4 regions of the Bacillus cereus group sp. BfR-BA-01430 genome follow, and region 1 is predicted to be linked to each of the others. Evidence: riboswitches for the same ligand, from Rfam matches in the RefSeq annotation. Region 1 holds a riboswitch; each other region holds the start of a gene.

Region 1 (4,360 bases):
GGAATTCAATAATTTCTTAAAGATGATACAGGTCGAATTCCCGGAGGATTGTTAGGTGAAATTTGCTGGAACTGGTTAGCGATTCATACTTTCTCAGATTCACAAACTAGAATAGATCTCTAAGTTACTATTAGAAGCTTAAAAAAATGCAATTTCATAAAGGTTGATATATTCAGCTTCCAAGCATTAGATTTTTATCAAAAATACGGCTATCAAATACTCAGTACTCTCGATAACGTCAGAAAGCATGATTAGCACTACTACTAAAAAAAGACTTATAAACGATAAAAAGACGCTCAAAATAACTTTTATGAGCGTCTTTTTTGCCTTATTCTAATAAGAAATTAAGCTGTTTTATGGAATTGTCCTTTTTCTTCTACTTTTGAAAATCTCGGAAAACCAATTAAAATTGAAACTACACCACATATCCCAACTAAAATCGGATAAAATGCATACGGCAATAGTTCAACTGGTGATAAAGCTGCAAATCCTGCTGCTGTTAACATCTGCGCTCCGTACGGAACGAGCCCTTGAACACAACACGAGAACACATCTAGTACACTCGCCGATTTTCGTGGATCAATTTTATATTGATCTGCAATATTTTTTGCAAGAGGGCCAGTGAATATAATCGAAATGGTGTTATTCGCTGTACATATATTCGTCATGCTTACTAATCCAGCAATTCCAAATTCCGCACCTTTTTTCGAACGGATATTACGTGTTAATGTATTCATTAAATATTGAATACCACCATTATATTGAATGATTTCAACCATTCCACCAATTAAAATTGCCAGTAGAACAAGTTCCATCATTCCACTTACCCCTGTTGCAACACTTTTAAAGAAGCTAGCTAACGTATAACTACCATCTAAAAAACCAATGATACCAGATAAAATGGTTCCACCTGTTAATACAACGAGTACATTCCATCCAAGTAGCGCTGTAATAAGCACCCCTGCATACGGCAATATTTTCACCCAATCAAATGCATGTGTCTTTATTTCTGTATGATTTCCTAAAGTAAGAACAACTAATAATACAATGGTAATCATAGCAGCGGGTAAAACAATTAAAAAGTTTGTTTTAAACTTATCTTTCATTTCTGTCCCTTGTGAACGAACAGCTGCGATTGTTGTATCAGAAATAAATGATAAATTGTCTCCAAACATGGCCCCACCTACAACTGTTGCCATCGCTAACGCAATTGAAATATCTGTTTGTTGACTGATTCCTACAGCAATCGGTGCTAATGCTGCAATTGTTCCCATTGAAGTCCCCATTGCTAATGAAATAAATGCACCAATCACAAAAATGCCAGCTATAATAAATCCTTGTGGCAAAACAGCTAAAGCTAAATTAACTGTAGAGTTCACTCCACCCATTCCCTTTGCTGTTTCTGAAAAAGCACCAGCAAGTACAAATATTAATACCATAATCATAATGTCTGGATTCCCAGCTCCTTTAGCGAAGCGTTCTACTTTCGTTGTAAAACTCTCTTTCCGATTCATCGCTAAAGCAACTCCTACCGCAATTAGTATCGCTACTAAGATCGGCAATTTATAAAAATCACCTGTAATGATTCCAGAACCAATAAATAGTACTAAAAATATTCCAAGTGGCAATAAAGCAAAAATATTTCCTCTCGTTTCCTTCACCATATCATCTCTCCCTAGTTTTAAACCTTTTCTACTGAATAACAAAAGACCTCTTCCGAGAAGAAGAGGTCTTATACATCTATAAGAAACACTCTTCTCATCTTTCAAGCACATGCTTGCTGGATTTGGCACAGCACTCCAAAATCGAGTCCGCTGCCGAGGCATCATAGGGCCAGTCCCTCCGCCTCTCTTTATAAGAAGGTTTCATATTTTTATTTGTAATAATATCTTTCCTAACTTTACTCGCTTATAAATCAAAAGTCAATTATTATTTTTACAGAAATAATCGGTATATTCTTCCTATTAACACAATACGACGAATATACCAATCATTATATATAAAAAATAATCATTTCAATGTTTCCATTTCATGTTTTAAAATAACAAGCCATGGAAATTCTTTTTTTTCGATTCTTTCAATCACCCACCTTGCCATATCCCACGCTTCATTATATTCTTCTCTGGAAATATCTCCTTCCGCATAAGCCTCTTCCAACTCATCTTCATCTAATAAATATATTTTCCCATCAGGAAATAACACGACATCCAAATATAAATCATCAAAATATGGCAAACCATTCTCATCTACTTCAAACTCTTTAGCAATATCAATATAATACTGCACTATATTTTTTTGTTCATCTAACATAGCTGTAATAACAAATTTTTTACCCTTTATAAAATACTGCACCCATGTATAGCCATCATTTACAATACAAACTTCACTATGATCATACTGCTTATAACTAGGTTCCTTTACTTTTATTACGCGCAAAATACCTAACATACCTTGCTCACATGCCCGCACTTCATATGTTTTCTCTAACAATCTTTTCCACGAGGCACCATTTCCATATTTCCGCTTCATTATACCTCTCTCCTTCCCAATGTAGAAAAGCTCCCACATATTTATGCGAGAGCTTTTTCAATCGTTATTACGCTGCTTGTTTTCGAGATATCTCTTTCAAATAAGCTTGTCCTTTTATATCATCATATTGGCCTTCCCATTTAGACATAACAACAGCTGCTAAAGAGTTTCCAACAACGTTAACTGCTGTACGTGCCATATCTAAAATACGGTCAATACCTGCGATAAACGCTAAACCTTCTGCCGGAATTCCAACTGTACCTAACGTTGCTAATAATACAACGAATGATACTCCTGGTACCCCTGCAATCCCTTTTGATGTTAACATTAATACAAGTAACAATGTAATTTGCTGTGTAATCGATAAATCAATACCATACATTTGCGCTAAGAAAATTGCAGCAATCGCTTGGTATAACGTTGATCCATCTAGGTTAAATGAATAACCAGTTGGAATAACGAAAGATGAAATCGCCTTTGGACAACCAAATTTCTCCATCTTCTCCATAATTTTTGGTAAAACTGTTTCTGAGCTCGCTGTAGAGTACGCTAAAATAAGCTCATCTTTTAAAATTTTAAAGAACTGGAATATGTTAATTCCGAAGATTTTCGCTGTAAGTCCTAATACAACAACAACAAAGAAAATCATCGATCCATACACAACAATTACTAACTTCCCTAGCGGGATTAATGATGCTAGCCCAAATTTAGAAACGGTTACCCCAATTAAAGCAAATACCCCAAATGGCGCAAACTTCATCACTTGGTTTGTAACATAAAACATCGCATCTGCTACCCCTTGGAAAAATTGCAGAACCGGTTTTCCTCTTTCACCAATCGCTGCAACACCTAAACCAAATAATACAGAGAAGAAAATAATAGCAAGCATATCACCTTTTGCCAGTGATTCCATAATATTTGTCGGAACAATGTTTACAAATGTATCCGCAAATGAATGACTCTGTACTTGCTCAGTTGTAGCTGTATATTTTGAAATATCTGTTTTTGTTAATTCATTCATATTAATGCCTTTTCCTGGTTGGAAAATATTCGCTACTAATAAGCCGACAACAATCGCAATTGTTGTAATAATCTCAAAATAAATAATTGTTTTTCCGCCTAATCGACCTAGCTTTTTCACATCTCCAACACCTGCAACCCCAACAACGATGCTCGCTACAACGATTGGTACAACAATCATTTTAATTAATCGAATAAAAATATCACCAATTGGTTGTAAAAACTTTGCTACCTCTGGATTGCCATAAAAAATCGCCCCAACTGCAATACCAAGTGCAAGCCCTATTAATATTTGCCACGCAAGTCCAATTCTCTTCATACTTGCTGCCAACCCCCTTCTTAGATGCTATAACTCTATTTTTCTATGAAGTGAAGAAATTAAGAGTATTACATATAATTCGACAATTCACTACATTTGTCTCCCTTTAAAATGATAAATCATAAAATGAAATCTGACAACAAAATAAGTTTTCCTGAATACAAATATTTTTCTTGACAAAAACAAAACCCATGTAAGAAAACCTAACATGAGAATGATTCCTTCTTTGATTTATTAACGTTTTTCTGTTGCACCTTCTTTTTATGCATATAACATAAAAATGAATTTTCACCATTTTTTTTATCCTTATTGAAATAGGCAAGAAAGGGATTACAATACATACAAATAACCAAATTCGACAATATTCAGCAATTTTATAAAATTTTCTTTACATTATGATTACAACAATAGACAGCATTCTTCTTCTTATATACAATCATAGGTGGGAAAGGAGCTAGACAACTCATGAATAAGAAATTTGCAGCTTTTAGC
Region 2 (4,360 bases), on a different contig from region 1:
GTGCATAATATTTAATGTTTTTGCAATGATGATCATAAATGTGGCAGATACAGTTGAAAAACCAGTTGCGATAATCGCCGCTTCTTTTATCGTGTACTTTCCTTCTTTAAAAACACGATTTGTAATAAGAAGAGCAATTGAATAACTTCCAGCAAATGAAGCAACCGCATCAATCGCAGAGCGCCCTGGCGTCTTCCATAACGGCCTCATAATTGGTCGACAAAACGTACCGATGAATTCAAGTAAGCCATATCCTACTAATAGCGATAAAAATGCCGAACCGATTGGAACGAGTAAACTTACTGATATAACTAACTTTTCATACAAAAATGGTCCTACATCCGGCGCAAAAAACCAAGTTGGTCCTACTTTCAAACAATATAATGCCCCAAATATAACTCCAATCACTTTCAAAAAAGAAAAGCAAATATCCACAAATGATGCCTTCCATTTCTTCGTGTAAAAAGGATAAATCGCACCAATTACCATCACACCAAAAGCATAATACGGTACAGTTAATGAAGTGGCTGATCGAATCCACGATACAATATGGTCAATCATAATAGATGAAGTACCATTGATTGTAACAGGCACAAAAAACAGAAATATTCCCACAAAACTAGCGAAAATGAAACGAATGATAATTCCTTTCTCTGCTGTTGCTTTTAAGACTTTGTTTTCTAATTCAATTTGACTCATTTCTCTTACACCTCCAGTTTTCTAAATATTCTGCACAAATATTTTATATTCCTTTTTTACTGTAATATTTTGAATAACAACTGAAAGGATATAAGAGAACTGTAAGAAATAATCTTGAATGAAAAGTTATTTGTTCAATCTTTTCGATATTTATATCCGTGCTTTTGGTAAAAAACATTTAACTTCGGATTATGAGCGACACAATCCAGCTGTACGTACTCTTTCTCATTTTCTCATGAATCTACTCGATTCCTTTTGTACGGATTTCATATTTTATAAAAAACAGAAAGAAGTTTAAAGATACCTTCAAACTTCTTTCTTCCCCGTTCTTTTATTGATTTCTTTTCACTTCTTTAAATTCTTCTTTCACCTGCTCAAGCGTTCCTTCTTCTGTCATTAAACGATATGCTGTATAAGCGAGCGCTTTCGCAGCTGTAATGAGCGCCTTATCTCCCAGTTCAGAACGAGCGGCTTCTCTAAACTCATTCGTATGAGCGATTAAATCGTCTGGACCAATTTTGATATATGGATGGATTGTTGGAACAACTTGACTGACGTTCCCTGCATCTGTTGATCCAATACCAAATCTTTCTTTTCGATGCACGATTTCTCCAAGCAATTCTAATTCTTCAGCAACTACTTCATTCAATGTTTTTGTTATAAGCAACTCATCAATTTCATTTTGAAATGGATCTATTTTTACTGTTGTCCCAGTAGCTAATGCCGCTCCTTGTGCAATATTTTTCACCTTTTCCATCACTTCTGTACATCTTTTCCGCGTTGCTGCACGAATAAAGAAACGAGCCGCTGCATAATCTGGAATAATATTTGGAGCCTTTCCTCCTTCTGTAATCACACCGTGAATTTTCACATCCGCAGGTAGCTGTTGGCGAAGTGCATTAATACCATTGTACAGTTGAATAATGGCGTCTAATGCATTAATCCCTTCCTCCGGTGAAGCTGCTGCATGCGCTGATTTCCCGTAAAAGTGAAAATCAAGTGGATCTACCGCAAGAGACGGACTTGTTGTTGCTGTTTTTCCACTAGGATGAATCATAAGCGCCGCATCAACATGATGAAATAATCCTGCTTTCACATAGCTAGCTTTTGCACTTCCATTTTGTCCCCCTTCTTCCGCTGGCGTACCAAACACAACAATCTCACCGCCAATCTCTTCAAGCGTTTCTGATAAAGCAATCGCTGCCGCCACGCTAATTGTTCCAATTAAATTATGACCACAAGCATGACCTAGTCCAGGCAATGCATCATACTCTGCTAAAAAGGCGATTGTAGGCCCTGATTTCCCTGAACTTTTCCTTGCAATAAAACCCGTTTCATGTCCAGCGATATTGTGTTGCAATTGAAATCCTGCGCTGCCGAGTAGTAAACTTAACGTTCGAGATGCGAAAAATTCTTGATTACCGATTTCAGGATTCGCATGAATAGCATGGCTTGTTTGAATATACTTTTCTTTGTTTTTTTCAATACTCTCTTGAATGATGTTACGATGTGATGTTACTTGTGTTGTTCCCATTCCCTTTACTCCTCCTTTTATTTACACGTAAAAAAAGCCTCTTTCCTAAAAGATAGAAAGAGGCTTTCGCATATACATTCAAACTACGCTTCTTTCTTATCTTTCAAGTCTATTACTTGCTGGAATTGGCACAGTATTCATAAAGAATCCGCTGCCGAGGCTTCATAGGGCCAGTCCCTCCACCTCTCGTGATAAGAATTTTCATAAAATTATATTAAATTATTTTTATTCTATTGTTATTCCGAGTAAATGTCAAGGAATTCCTATCGGATTTTACCGAATATCTAAAAATCCTGTTAATACACCAATTGTTTCAGGTGCTTGCAATCTTGCACATATATACGGAAATTCCGGGCTCCCTTCAAACATCATTTGCGATGTTAACGGAGCTCCTGCCCAAAAAATTTCATCATCAATGACTACAAACGGGAATGATTTATTTTGTCTTTGTACTCTTGCGTTTTTTAACGGAATAGGGCCATCACTATAAATTATTACTTGTGCATTCGTGCGCATTAACGCTTGCCATACTCTCTTATCGATTTTTCTTGTACTTGGCAACGATAGAACAATTTTTCGTTTTGCCGCCAAAATATCTTTTAGCAACCCTTTCGGTTCCTCTAAATTCATTTCCATAAACCAACGTAAGCGCTTCGTAATTTTCCGCTCCCATACTTGACGTGACGTTGTGCGATCATACACATTTCCGTGGCGCTCTATATGAGCCGTTAATTGTGATAATGCTTGTTTTCTTGAAAGATTTTTACGCATATATTGACAATCTGACAGTTGAATGAACTTCCCTCTCGCCCTTGTTACGGCAACATTCACAAGGCGATGGTTTTTATGATCAAAAAATAGTACACCAGGGCGCTCTTGTGGGTAACTATCAACCGTATCAAATAGTATCATATCCCTTTCAGAACCTTGAAATTTATGAACTGTTGCTGCTAAAACTGGCACATTTTGATATTTCGTTTTTTGCAATATCTCTCTTATACATGTTGATAAAAAGCGGGACTGCGCTCGATATGGCGTCACAACACCAATGGATTGAACACCATCTAATACTCCGATTAAAATCATTTGCATCGCCACTAAGCCAGACATCATATTAAAACGCGATCCGGAAGCAGCATCTTTTAAAGAATAAGCCCCCATTAAGCTTGTATCAAATAAAACAGTTGCCTCGTTTGCGAACGGTTGTAATTTTGCTAGTTCTTTACGCTTTGAAACAGACGGATGATCATAGACTCTATTTTTATATATAAATGAATTTGTAAATTTTGCGATATCCGCATGCATCCGTCTTTGTTCCTGCAACATATATACATTGGGATGTGCTTCTGATTGATTAACAGATTCTACAATTCCCACATGATAAAATATATCTTCACCAAGCCACTTTCGAACAAGCTCATGGTTCGCCATTGCGATTGGCGGCAGCTGCAAGAAATCTCCGCAGATGACAATTCGTTTTCCAAGTGAAGCTGCGAAAGCAATTTGCGGAACATATGCCATACTGACTTCATCTACTATAACTAAATCAAATGTGCGTTCATAAATCAGCGCATCAATTGCGCATTTTGATAATGTCGCACCAATTACTTGTGCATTTTCAATATACTCTCTTTCTACTTCTTTCATTTTCGCCCTCTGTTTTCGAAGTTCACCTTCAATTTCTTGCATACGTTTCTTATCAGAAGCAGTCGCTTTATAAGATAGTATTTTTTCACGCAAATCTTGACGCATCTCTTCTAAATAAAGTCTTTCTTCCCCCCATGAACCATTTGTCGTTTCCACAAGTCTTGAAGCAAGTAATGTCTCGTGATTACGTATATGTTCATGTTGGCTAAAACCGTAACGAACAATTTCTCCTGGCGTCCATTTATTCTTCTTCTCCATTTGCTTCGTAACTTCGCTCATCAACACATCCACTGCCGCATTACTATGAGCTAATACAAGAACTGATTTTCCTTTTTGATAATGCGCAGAAATAATCCGTGATAAATTATACGACTTCCCTGTTCCAGGTGGCCCCCAAACGTATGTTGTCGCATTGTAAAATGCTCGATACGCTAATTCATTTTTCGGATTTTTCATTTTTTCAATATGTTTCGGTGCGCT
Region 3 (4,360 bases), on a different contig from region 1:
TCGGATTAATCGGTGTATTATGTTCTTTATTTCTTGTTGTGTCGAGTGTCGGTGTTGTATCAACAACAGGTTTTTCGCTTGCGATGAGAAATCAAAAACAAGCGGCTGGAACAGCTTCTGCATTACTGGGTCTACTACAATTTATCTCCGGGGCACTTGTTGCACCTTTAGTAGGTATCGGGGGAAGTAATACAGCGTTTCCTATGGGTGTTGTTATTGCGTTATGTGAAGTAGGCGCCGTTTTATGCTATTTACTCATGGCAAAGCCTAGTGAAAGAAAACTTGTGTTGCAGGAAAAACAAGATATAGACGCATAAAAAAGAGGTGATTCAAACATAAATTGAATCACCTCTTTTCGCATGATAACTATGGTGAGATTGGCTGCATAAAGTGACGATACTGTGACAAAAATGATGGTATGTGCATAGAAAATGACGGTCAAAAGTGCAAAGTGTGAAGTGTTCTCGTTATAATAACAAGTGGAGATATGACGTAAGTTTCTATAGAAAGATTGTCAGGTAGATAAAAGGAGAGTAAAAGATGAAAAAATTATGGGGCGCAGCCTTGCTTGGGAGCATGCTGCTTTTAGCAGGGTGCGGTGGAAATCAACATACAAAGGAAACAAAAGAAAATGTGCAACAATCAGCAGATGAAAAAGAAGCTATGAAGGTATATCAAGGTGTACATGAAAAGTATGATGAGAAAATGAATAAGGAATTAAATCAATCTTTGCAATTATGGGGACAAGCGAAGGAAAAAGGCGGGAAATCGATATCCAACAAGCAATTTAAAGAAGATGTTCAGAAAGTAACAAAGAGCATGTTAGAAGACATTGAGCATATTCGTACAGAAATTCGCGTACCAAAGTCAAAAGAACAAGAGCATAAGTTATATGTAGGGTTCTTAAACGAAACAGAACAAGCGATGAAAAAGCTAGATCAATTAGCAAAAGAAGAAGACTCATCATTAATTCGTGATATAGAAGTTCATTTTTCAACAGCTTCTACATACTATAAACGTTTTCAAAAAGAAGCACAAAACTAACCTTGCATATTGCAAGGTTAGTTTTGTATATGGCAGATTATTTCTTGTCGAAACGTCGATAGAATGGAAAGATAGATATTCCTATTAAGTAAAAATGCAAAAACTGATTTTTCTAAAAATATCCATTTGGATTGACTTTTTGTTTTTTCAGAATTATAATTCAAAATATACAATTCGAACTACAGAATAATATAGTAATTTACTTATCCAGAGAGGTAGAGGGACTGGCCCTATGAAACCTCAGCAGCGGGTTCTGAAAGAAGAATACCGTGCTAATTCCAGCAAGCAACCAAAGCTTGAAAGATAAGTGATAGGCATAGAATAGATTAAAAAGCCTTGATCTTATTTTTTAAGATCAAGGCTTTTTATATTGCGGGATAAGGAGAGGAATTGGCAAAAATTTGCGAATAAAACAAAGTAAATTTATGTGTTTAGGGGGTTATATTGGTGTATGTTGTAAAAAAACTATCAGTTATGGTGTTTACACTATGGATTATTATTACAGCTACTTTTTTAATTATGCATATTATACCTGGTGATCCGTTTTCATCAGATGCAAAGATTTTTCCTGAGGAAGTTGTCCAAAATATGAGGGCTAAATATCACCTCGATGAACCTTTATGGAATCAATATGTAGCTTACTTGGAAGGGGTTATTCATTTTGACTTTGGAGAATCTGTTCAGTCCACGGGTCAAGGAGTAGCAGAAATCATAACAACTGGCTTTGGTCCATCTGCTGTTATTGGATTACAAGCATTTGTTATTTCGTTGTTAGTTGGAATTGCAGCTGGAACTTTTGCGGCCTTATATCATGGGAAAATAATTGACTATAGTGTGAGTCTACTGGCGATTTTAGGTATCTCAATCCCAAGTTTCATCTTAGCGCCGTTATTTATTCAGTTGTTTGCAATTCAATTTGAGTTGCTTCCGGTTGCCTCTTGGGGAACATTTGCTCATACTATATTACCTTCCTTTGCGTTAGCGCTTGGACCGATTGCTGTTATTACAAGATTTGTTCGTTCGAATATGATTGAAGTTTTACAAAGTGAGTATATTAAACTAGCACGTGCAAAAGGAATACCGATTCGAACAATTATTATAAGACATGCGCTTCGAAATGCTATTGTTCCAGTTCTTACTTTTGTCGGACCACTTATGGCTGGCTTGTTAACAGGAACATTCGTGATTGAGAAAATATTTTCTATTCCAGGGTTAGGAAAATATTTTGTAGATAGTATTTTTAACCGAGATTATCCAGTTATCATGGGAACAACTATTTTCTATAGTGCACTGCTCATTACATGTATTTTCGTTACGGATATCATTCATCGTATGATTGATCCGCGCATTCGTTCTATTACGTGAGGAGGGAAATTAAAATGGGGGCTTACGAAATCGATGATCAGCTATTGACGGCGGAAGATAAGAAAGCATTAACTGCTAATAAAGAACAGCAAACGATTAGTCGGAAAAAGGAAGTATTTCAAAAACTCATATCAAACCCAATAGCAATGATAGGGATAGTCACTTTGCTTATAATCGTTATTTTCTCTCTTATCGGAGAAAGTTTAACGCCATATAGTGCAAATGAACAAATAAAAGAAGCAACAAATCTACAACCAAGTAGTGAACATTGGTTCGGTACAGATGATTTAGGAAGAGATATTTGGGCACGAACATGGGCTGGTGGAAAAATTTCATTAGCAGTCGGATTGATCGCAGCAGCACTTGATATCGGTTTAGGTGTACTGATTGGTGGTTTTAGTGGTTATGTGAGAGGACGTAATCGTCTCGGTACGTTAATTGATGAGTGGATTGTAAGAGGAATCGAAGTGATGTATGGTATACCGTATTTATTAATTGTTATTTTACTATTGATTGTTATGAAACCAGGGCTTTTTACAATTATTCTTGCTCTTGCATTAACGGGTTGGATTGGAATGGCACGTCTTGTACGAGCGCAAGTGCTTTCATTAAAACAGAGAGAATTTGTCATTGCCGCTGAGAGATTAGGAACATCTCATATGAAAATTATTTATAAACACCTAATCCCGAATTTAACTGGAATTATTATTGTGAATTTATCTTTTACGATTCCATCTGCTATTTTCTCAGAATCATTTTTAAGTTTTATCGGATTGGGTGTACAATCGCCAGCAGCAAGTTGGGGAACGATGACAAACGATGCACTAGGAACATTGTTAAGTGGGGAATGGTGGCAACTCTTTTTCCCAGCGTTACTAATTGCGTTAATTATGTTCGCTTTTAATGTGATTGGAGATGGTTTGCAGGATGCGATTGATCCAAAAATTGTGAAACAAAATCGAAAGGGGAAAAAACATGGGGCAGCTCTTATCTTTAGAAAACGTAACGTTAGCCGTTGAAAAAGAGGATCGTAAACAACCGATTGTAAAACATGTTTCTTTTTCCATTCATGAAGGTGAAATTGTTGCACTTGTAGGAGAAAGTGGTTCGGGAAAAAGTGTAACAGCACAATCGATTATTGGCTTAAATCAAGAGTCAATTCGCCCTGAGGAAGGGAAAATCTCTTTTCAAAATAGCGAATTAACAAACTTGCAAGAAGCTGAATGGAATCACATACGAGGAAAAGATATTTCTTTTATATTTCAAGACCCACTTTCTTCATTAAATCCAACAATGAAAGTAGGAAAACAGATTACAGAAGTGATCTTGCAGCATGAAAAGAAATCAAAACAAGAAGCAAAAGCAATAGCGATTCAGTTATTAAATGATTTAGGCATACATGAAGCAGAAAAGCGTTTTGAGCAATATCCGTATCAACTAAGTGGCGGTATGAGGCAGCGCATTTGTTTAGCAATTGCGTTTGCTTGTCACCCAAAGCTCGTAATTGCAGATGAGCCGACAACAGCGCTGGATGTAACAATTCAAAAACAAATTATGGGGTTATTAAAAGAGAGAAAAGAAAAACAACATACAAGTATTCTATTAATTACACATGATCTTGCGCTTGTGCGTGAAGTAGCAGATCGAGTTGTTGTGATGTATGGCGGCCGTGTTGTAGAAAAAGGGACGATTCAAGAAGTTATTAAGTCACCGAAGCATCCGTATACGAAAAGTTTATTACAAGCTATTCCGAATATGGACGATTCAGAAAAGGTATTGCGGGCGATTGATGGAACAACACCTTCGCTTGAAATATTAAATAGCTTTGGATGTCCGTTTGTGAACCGATGCCCAGTTGCGATGAAAGAATGTATTCATCGCTTCCCAGAGAAAACAGTATTTTCGCCGGAACATAGTTCATCTTGCTGGAAACATATTATTGAGCAGCGCA
Region 4 (4,360 bases), on a different contig from region 1:
CATCTTCAAATGGAAGAGTTTCAATCGGAGCTCCTGTAATAATAAGCCCATCAAATCTCTCTTTTTCAATATCGCGAAATGTCTTATAAAAACTTGTTAAATGATCTTGCGCTACATTGCGAGAGATATGCGATTCCATATGAAGTAAATGCACATCTAATTGAAGGGGCGTATTACCGAGTAATCTAAGTAATTGCGCCTCGGTTTCTTGCTTTTTGGGCATTAAGTTCAAAATTGCAATTTTTAAAGCTCTAATATCTTGTGTTTCTGCTCGCTCCTTTGTCATGGCAAAAATATTTTCTTCTTGCAACACTTTACGAGCTGGTAAATCCTTGTCAATTATGATTGGCATGTGTTTTGCCCCCAATTAAAGCTGCATCCAAATCAGCAATAATATCAGAAACATCTTCTATACCAACTGATAAACGAATTAAATCTGACGTAACACCGGCTAAACGTTGATCTTCTTCCGTTAACTGTCTATGTGTTGTACTAGCAGGGTGAATCACACAAGTTCTTGCATCTGCGACATGTGTTACAAGCGTTGCCAATTTCACATTTGCGATAAATTCTTTCGCCGCTTCTAGTCCGCCTTTAATTCCAAACGTTAAAACTCCACTTGCACCTTTTGATAAGTATTTTTGCGCCAATGAATAGTTTTCGTTACTCTCTAATCCTGGATAATTGACCCACTCAATACGCTCATGCTTAGAAAGCCACTTTGCGATTGCAAGAGCATTTTCACTATGACGTTCCATTCTCAAATGCAACGTTTCTAAACCAATATTGCTAATATATGCATTAAATGGGCTCATACAATTTCCATAGTCCCTTAATAATTGAACACGCGCTTTCACAATATATGCCGCTTCCCTAAAATCCTGTACATAACTTACACCGTGATAACTTGGATCAGGTTCTACAAGTTCGGGATATTTTCCATTCGTCCAATCAAAATTCCCTCCATCAATTACAACGCCACCTAATGAGCTTGCATGCCCATCAATATACTTTGTTGTAGAATGAACTACAATATTTGCTCCATGCTCAAACGCCTGACATAAATATGGCGTTGCTAATGTGTTATCAACAATAAACGGTACGTCTAGTTCTGTTGCAGCACGAGAAAATTCCTTGAAGTTCAAAACGTTCATAGCTGGATTTCCAAGTGATTCTGCATAAATAAGCTTTGTTTTATCATTGGCAAGTGCCACAATTTCATCAGCGGATAAGTTCGGATTAAAGAATGTAACATCAATCCCAAGCTTACGCAAACTAACTCCAAACAAGTTAAAAGTCCCTCCATAAACGGTTGAAGAACAAAGTAAATGGTCACCACTGCTACAAATATTTAAAATAGCAAGCATAATAGCAGCCTGGCCAGAAGCTGTTGCAACAGCGCCTACACCACCCTCTAGTTCCGCTAACTTCTGCTCAAATGCTGCAATTGTCGGATTCCCAATACGTGTATAGATATACCCTTCTGCTTCTAAATTAAAAAGCGCCGCCAAATCATCTGATGTGTCGTATTTATATGTTGTACTTTGATAAAGTGGTAGAACGCGCGGCTCCCCATTCTTTGGTGTATATCCCCCTTGCACACAGATTGTTCCTTTTCCCCATGATTCGCTCATTTCTCATACTCCCTTCTTATATAAAACAAATAAAAAAACTGCTTCTTTCCTGAATGAGAAAGAAGCAGTTTAAAAACACGCTCTAAAATTCCTTCTTATCTCTCAGGATTTATTACCTGCAGGATTTGGCACAATTCCGATATTCGGCTGTTGCCAAGGCTTCATAGGGCCTGTCCCTCCACCTTTTCTTGATAAGACTATGCAATTACCAATGATTTTATAGCAATTATTTTCTAATGTCAATTTATTTACTGAATCTTTACAAAACAATATATTAACTGTTTATTTTTCTTTTCAAAAAATTAAAATTATATAACTATACTGTTTTTCATATCCTATATAACAATAACAAACAAGTATCTCTTAGTAACTACTTTATCATCACAGCTGTGCCATAACCGATTCACTCTGTCAACCCTTGCCCAGCGGTCATCTCAAAGCGCAGACCAACAATAGCATTGGCCCCTAATCTTTGTCTCTTTCTCCAAACGTCCTTTTACCATTTTCTTAGAAATCCTCTAGTATTTCTACTAGTTCTTCCTCAACAATTGACTTTAAATCTTTATTGAACAACACTTCCCGTTATGAATCCAAAAATGCCTGTAATCGTTTTTGTTGGTACTGAATCTGTAGATACCATCAACATTTTTATCCTGCTACATATATAAAAAGCAACTTTTTATTTAAATGAACATAAATTTCCAGTTTATAATAAAAAATAGATATCCTTTCAAGGGAACAATCCACTTTTTTACTTTGTACTTATTCACAACATTGATATAATGATTAAAAATGCAGTTATCATTATATCACCTGAGGGGGCTTTTACAATGACATTAAATAAAGCACTTACAATTGCTGGTTCTGACACAAGCGGTGGTGCCGGAATGCAAGCGGATTTAAAAACATTCCAAGAACTTGGTGTATACGGAATGACATCTCTTACAACAATCGTAACAATGGATCCACACAATGGCTGGGCACATAACGTATTTCCTATCCCTGTTTCTACATTAAAACCACAATTAGAAACAACAATTGAAGGTGTCGGTGTAGATGCATTAAAAACAGGTATGCTTGGATCAGTAGAGATTATCGAAATGGTTGCTGAAACAATCGAAAAACATAATCTAAAAAACGTTGTCGTAGATCCAGTTATGGTTTGTAAAGGAGCAGACGAAGCTTTACATCCTGAAACAAATGACTGCTTACGTGATGTTCTTGTACCAAAAGCATTAATTGTAACACCAAATTTATTTGAAGCATATCAATTAAGCGGTGTAAAAATTACTTCTCTTGCAGACATGAAAGAAGCAGCGAAAAAAATTCATGCTTTAGGTGCAAAATATGTACTGATTAAAGGCGGTAACAAATTAGGTACAGAAACAGCAATTGATGTATTATATGATGGTGAAACATTTGAACTTTTAGAATCAGAAAAAATTGATACAACAAATACACATGGTGCAGGTTGCACATACTCAGCAGCCATTACAGCTGAACTTGCAAAAGGTAAATCTGTAAAAGAAGCTGTAAAAGTTGCGAAGGAATTCATTACTGCGGCGATTCGTCATTCGTTTAAAATCAACGAATATGTAGGCCCAACACATCACGGTGCATATCGTAAATTTGCCGGAAAAGAACTTGTATAACGACGCAAAAATAAAGCTATCAAACGGTAGCTTTATTTTTTTCTGTTCCACGTGAAACGTAAACCGAAGAAGAAGAGCGAAACCCCGCTCTTCTTCTTAACAACATCTTGATACTTTTCCGCCTTTTGCATTAAATCTTGCTTCTTGTGCCTCTGCAAAAAATTGTTTTCGGCATAAAATGGGATCTCCAGGATGATTTTCTTTCATATGAGTGACATATGTTTCATAACTTGGAACGCCAACAAGCAAGCTAATGAATTGTTTTCTTGCTCCCCATATGTTTCCTAATTTTTTAAGCATAATTTCTCGACTCACTTTCATCTCTTGGAATATATGGTGCTTCTTTTAATGGTGTAGCTTTGTTTTGCAACACACGAATCCATATACGAATTGCAGAAATTAGAACTGCTATGACGACTAACATGAAAATTCCACAAAGTGCCGCATCAATATAATCATTGAAAATGATTTGTTTCATTTGTGCGATATTTTTTGCTGGTGCTACTATTTTTCCTTCATCTAGTGCACCTTGAAATACTTTTGCATGCGATAAAAATCCGATTTTAGGATTTTCATGGAACAGCTTTTGATAACCAGCTGTCATTGTTACAATTAGCAATCCGATTGTTGGGATAAGCGTTACCCAAACGTATAGCTTTTTACCCATTTTGAATAAAATAGTTGTTCCAAGTAATAAAGCAATTCCAGCTAGCATTTGGTTAGCAATACCGAAGAGTGGCCATAATGTATTAATGCCACCAAGAGGATCCACTACTCCCTGATATAAGAAGTAACCCCATCCTAATACGCATAATGTTGTGGCGGTCACATTTGCTACTGTGGAATCTGTTCTTGCAAACGGCTTATATACATGCCCTAATATATCTTGAATCATAAAACGGCCTATGCGTGTTCCTGCATCAATTGTCGTTAAAATAAATAGTGCTTCAAATAAAATGGCGAAGTGATACCAAAATGCCATCATCGCTGTACCGCCCAATATTTGTGAAAAGATATAAGCCATTCCGATTGCTAATGTTGGTGCACCACCTGTTCGAGATAATATCGTTTGTT

The links. A riboswitch is a leader RNA that binds a small molecule or an ion and turns the genes downstream of it on or off. The one in region 1 is predicted to bind S-adenosylmethionine.
Positions count from the first base shown of each region.
Region 2: linked by a shared signal. The riboswitch ahead of MR058_RS06840 (M20 family metallopeptidase) and the one ahead of MR058_RS03095 (Na+/H+ antiporter NhaC family protein) in region 1 are both predicted to bind S-adenosylmethionine.
Region 3: linked by a shared signal. The riboswitch ahead of MR058_RS18770 (ABC transporter permease) and the one ahead of MR058_RS03095 (Na+/H+ antiporter NhaC family protein) in region 1 are both predicted to bind S-adenosylmethionine.
Region 4: linked by a shared signal. The riboswitch ahead of MR058_RS17225 (bifunctional O-acetylhomoserine aminocarboxypropyltransferase/cysteine synthase) and the one ahead of MR058_RS03095 (Na+/H+ antiporter NhaC family protein) in region 1 are both predicted to bind S-adenosylmethionine.

Region 1 is NZ_JAKUEW010000001.1:594,272-598,631, reverse strand. Features, by position in the region: partial or broken gene MR058_RS23570 (GNAT family N-acetyltransferase) at 1-255, shown strand, start outside; gene MR058_RS03095 (Na+/H+ antiporter NhaC family protein) at 345-1,661, opposite strand; SAM riboswitch class I at 1,756-1,861, opposite strand; gene MR058_RS03090 (ribonuclease FAU-1 family protein) at 2,011-2,529, opposite strand; gene gltP (glutamate/aspartate:proton symporter GltP) at 2,597-3,868, opposite strand; gene MR058_RS03080 (murein hydrolase activator EnvC family protein) at 4,334-4,360, shown strand, end outside.
Region 2 is NZ_JAKUEW010000002.1:463,030-467,389, forward strand. Features, by position in the region: gene MR058_RS06835 (YjiH family protein) at 1-699, opposite strand, end outside; gene MR058_RS06840 (M20 family metallopeptidase) at 1,031-2,233, opposite strand; SAM riboswitch class I at 2,327-2,431, opposite strand; gene MR058_RS06845 (AAA domain-containing protein) at 2,507-4,360, opposite strand, start outside.
Region 3 is NZ_JAKUEW010000014.1:31,073-35,432, reverse strand. Features, by position in the region: gene MR058_RS18780 (multidrug effflux MFS transporter) at 1-317, shown strand, start outside; gene MR058_RS18775 (hypothetical protein) at 541-1,044, shown strand; SAM riboswitch class I at 1,245-1,354, shown strand; gene MR058_RS18770 (ABC transporter permease) at 1,492-2,409, shown strand; gene MR058_RS18765 (ABC transporter permease) at 2,424-3,428, shown strand; gene MR058_RS18760 (ABC transporter ATP-binding protein) at 3,385-4,360, shown strand, end outside.
Region 4 is NZ_JAKUEW010000011.1:86,446-90,805, reverse strand. Features, by position in the region: gene metA (homoserine O-acetyltransferase MetA) at 1-352, opposite strand, end outside; gene MR058_RS17225 (bifunctional O-acetylhomoserine aminocarboxypropyltransferase/cysteine synthase) at 336-1,634, opposite strand; SAM riboswitch class I at 1,727-1,832, opposite strand; partial or broken gene MR058_RS23725 (heavy metal-binding domain-containing protein) at 2,038-2,280, opposite strand; gene pdxK (pyridoxine/pyridoxal/pyridoxamine kinase) at 2,465-3,286, shown strand; gene MR058_RS17215 (YbdD/YjiX family protein) at 3,383-3,586, opposite strand; gene MR058_RS17210 (carbon starvation CstA family protein) at 3,579-4,360, opposite strand, start outside.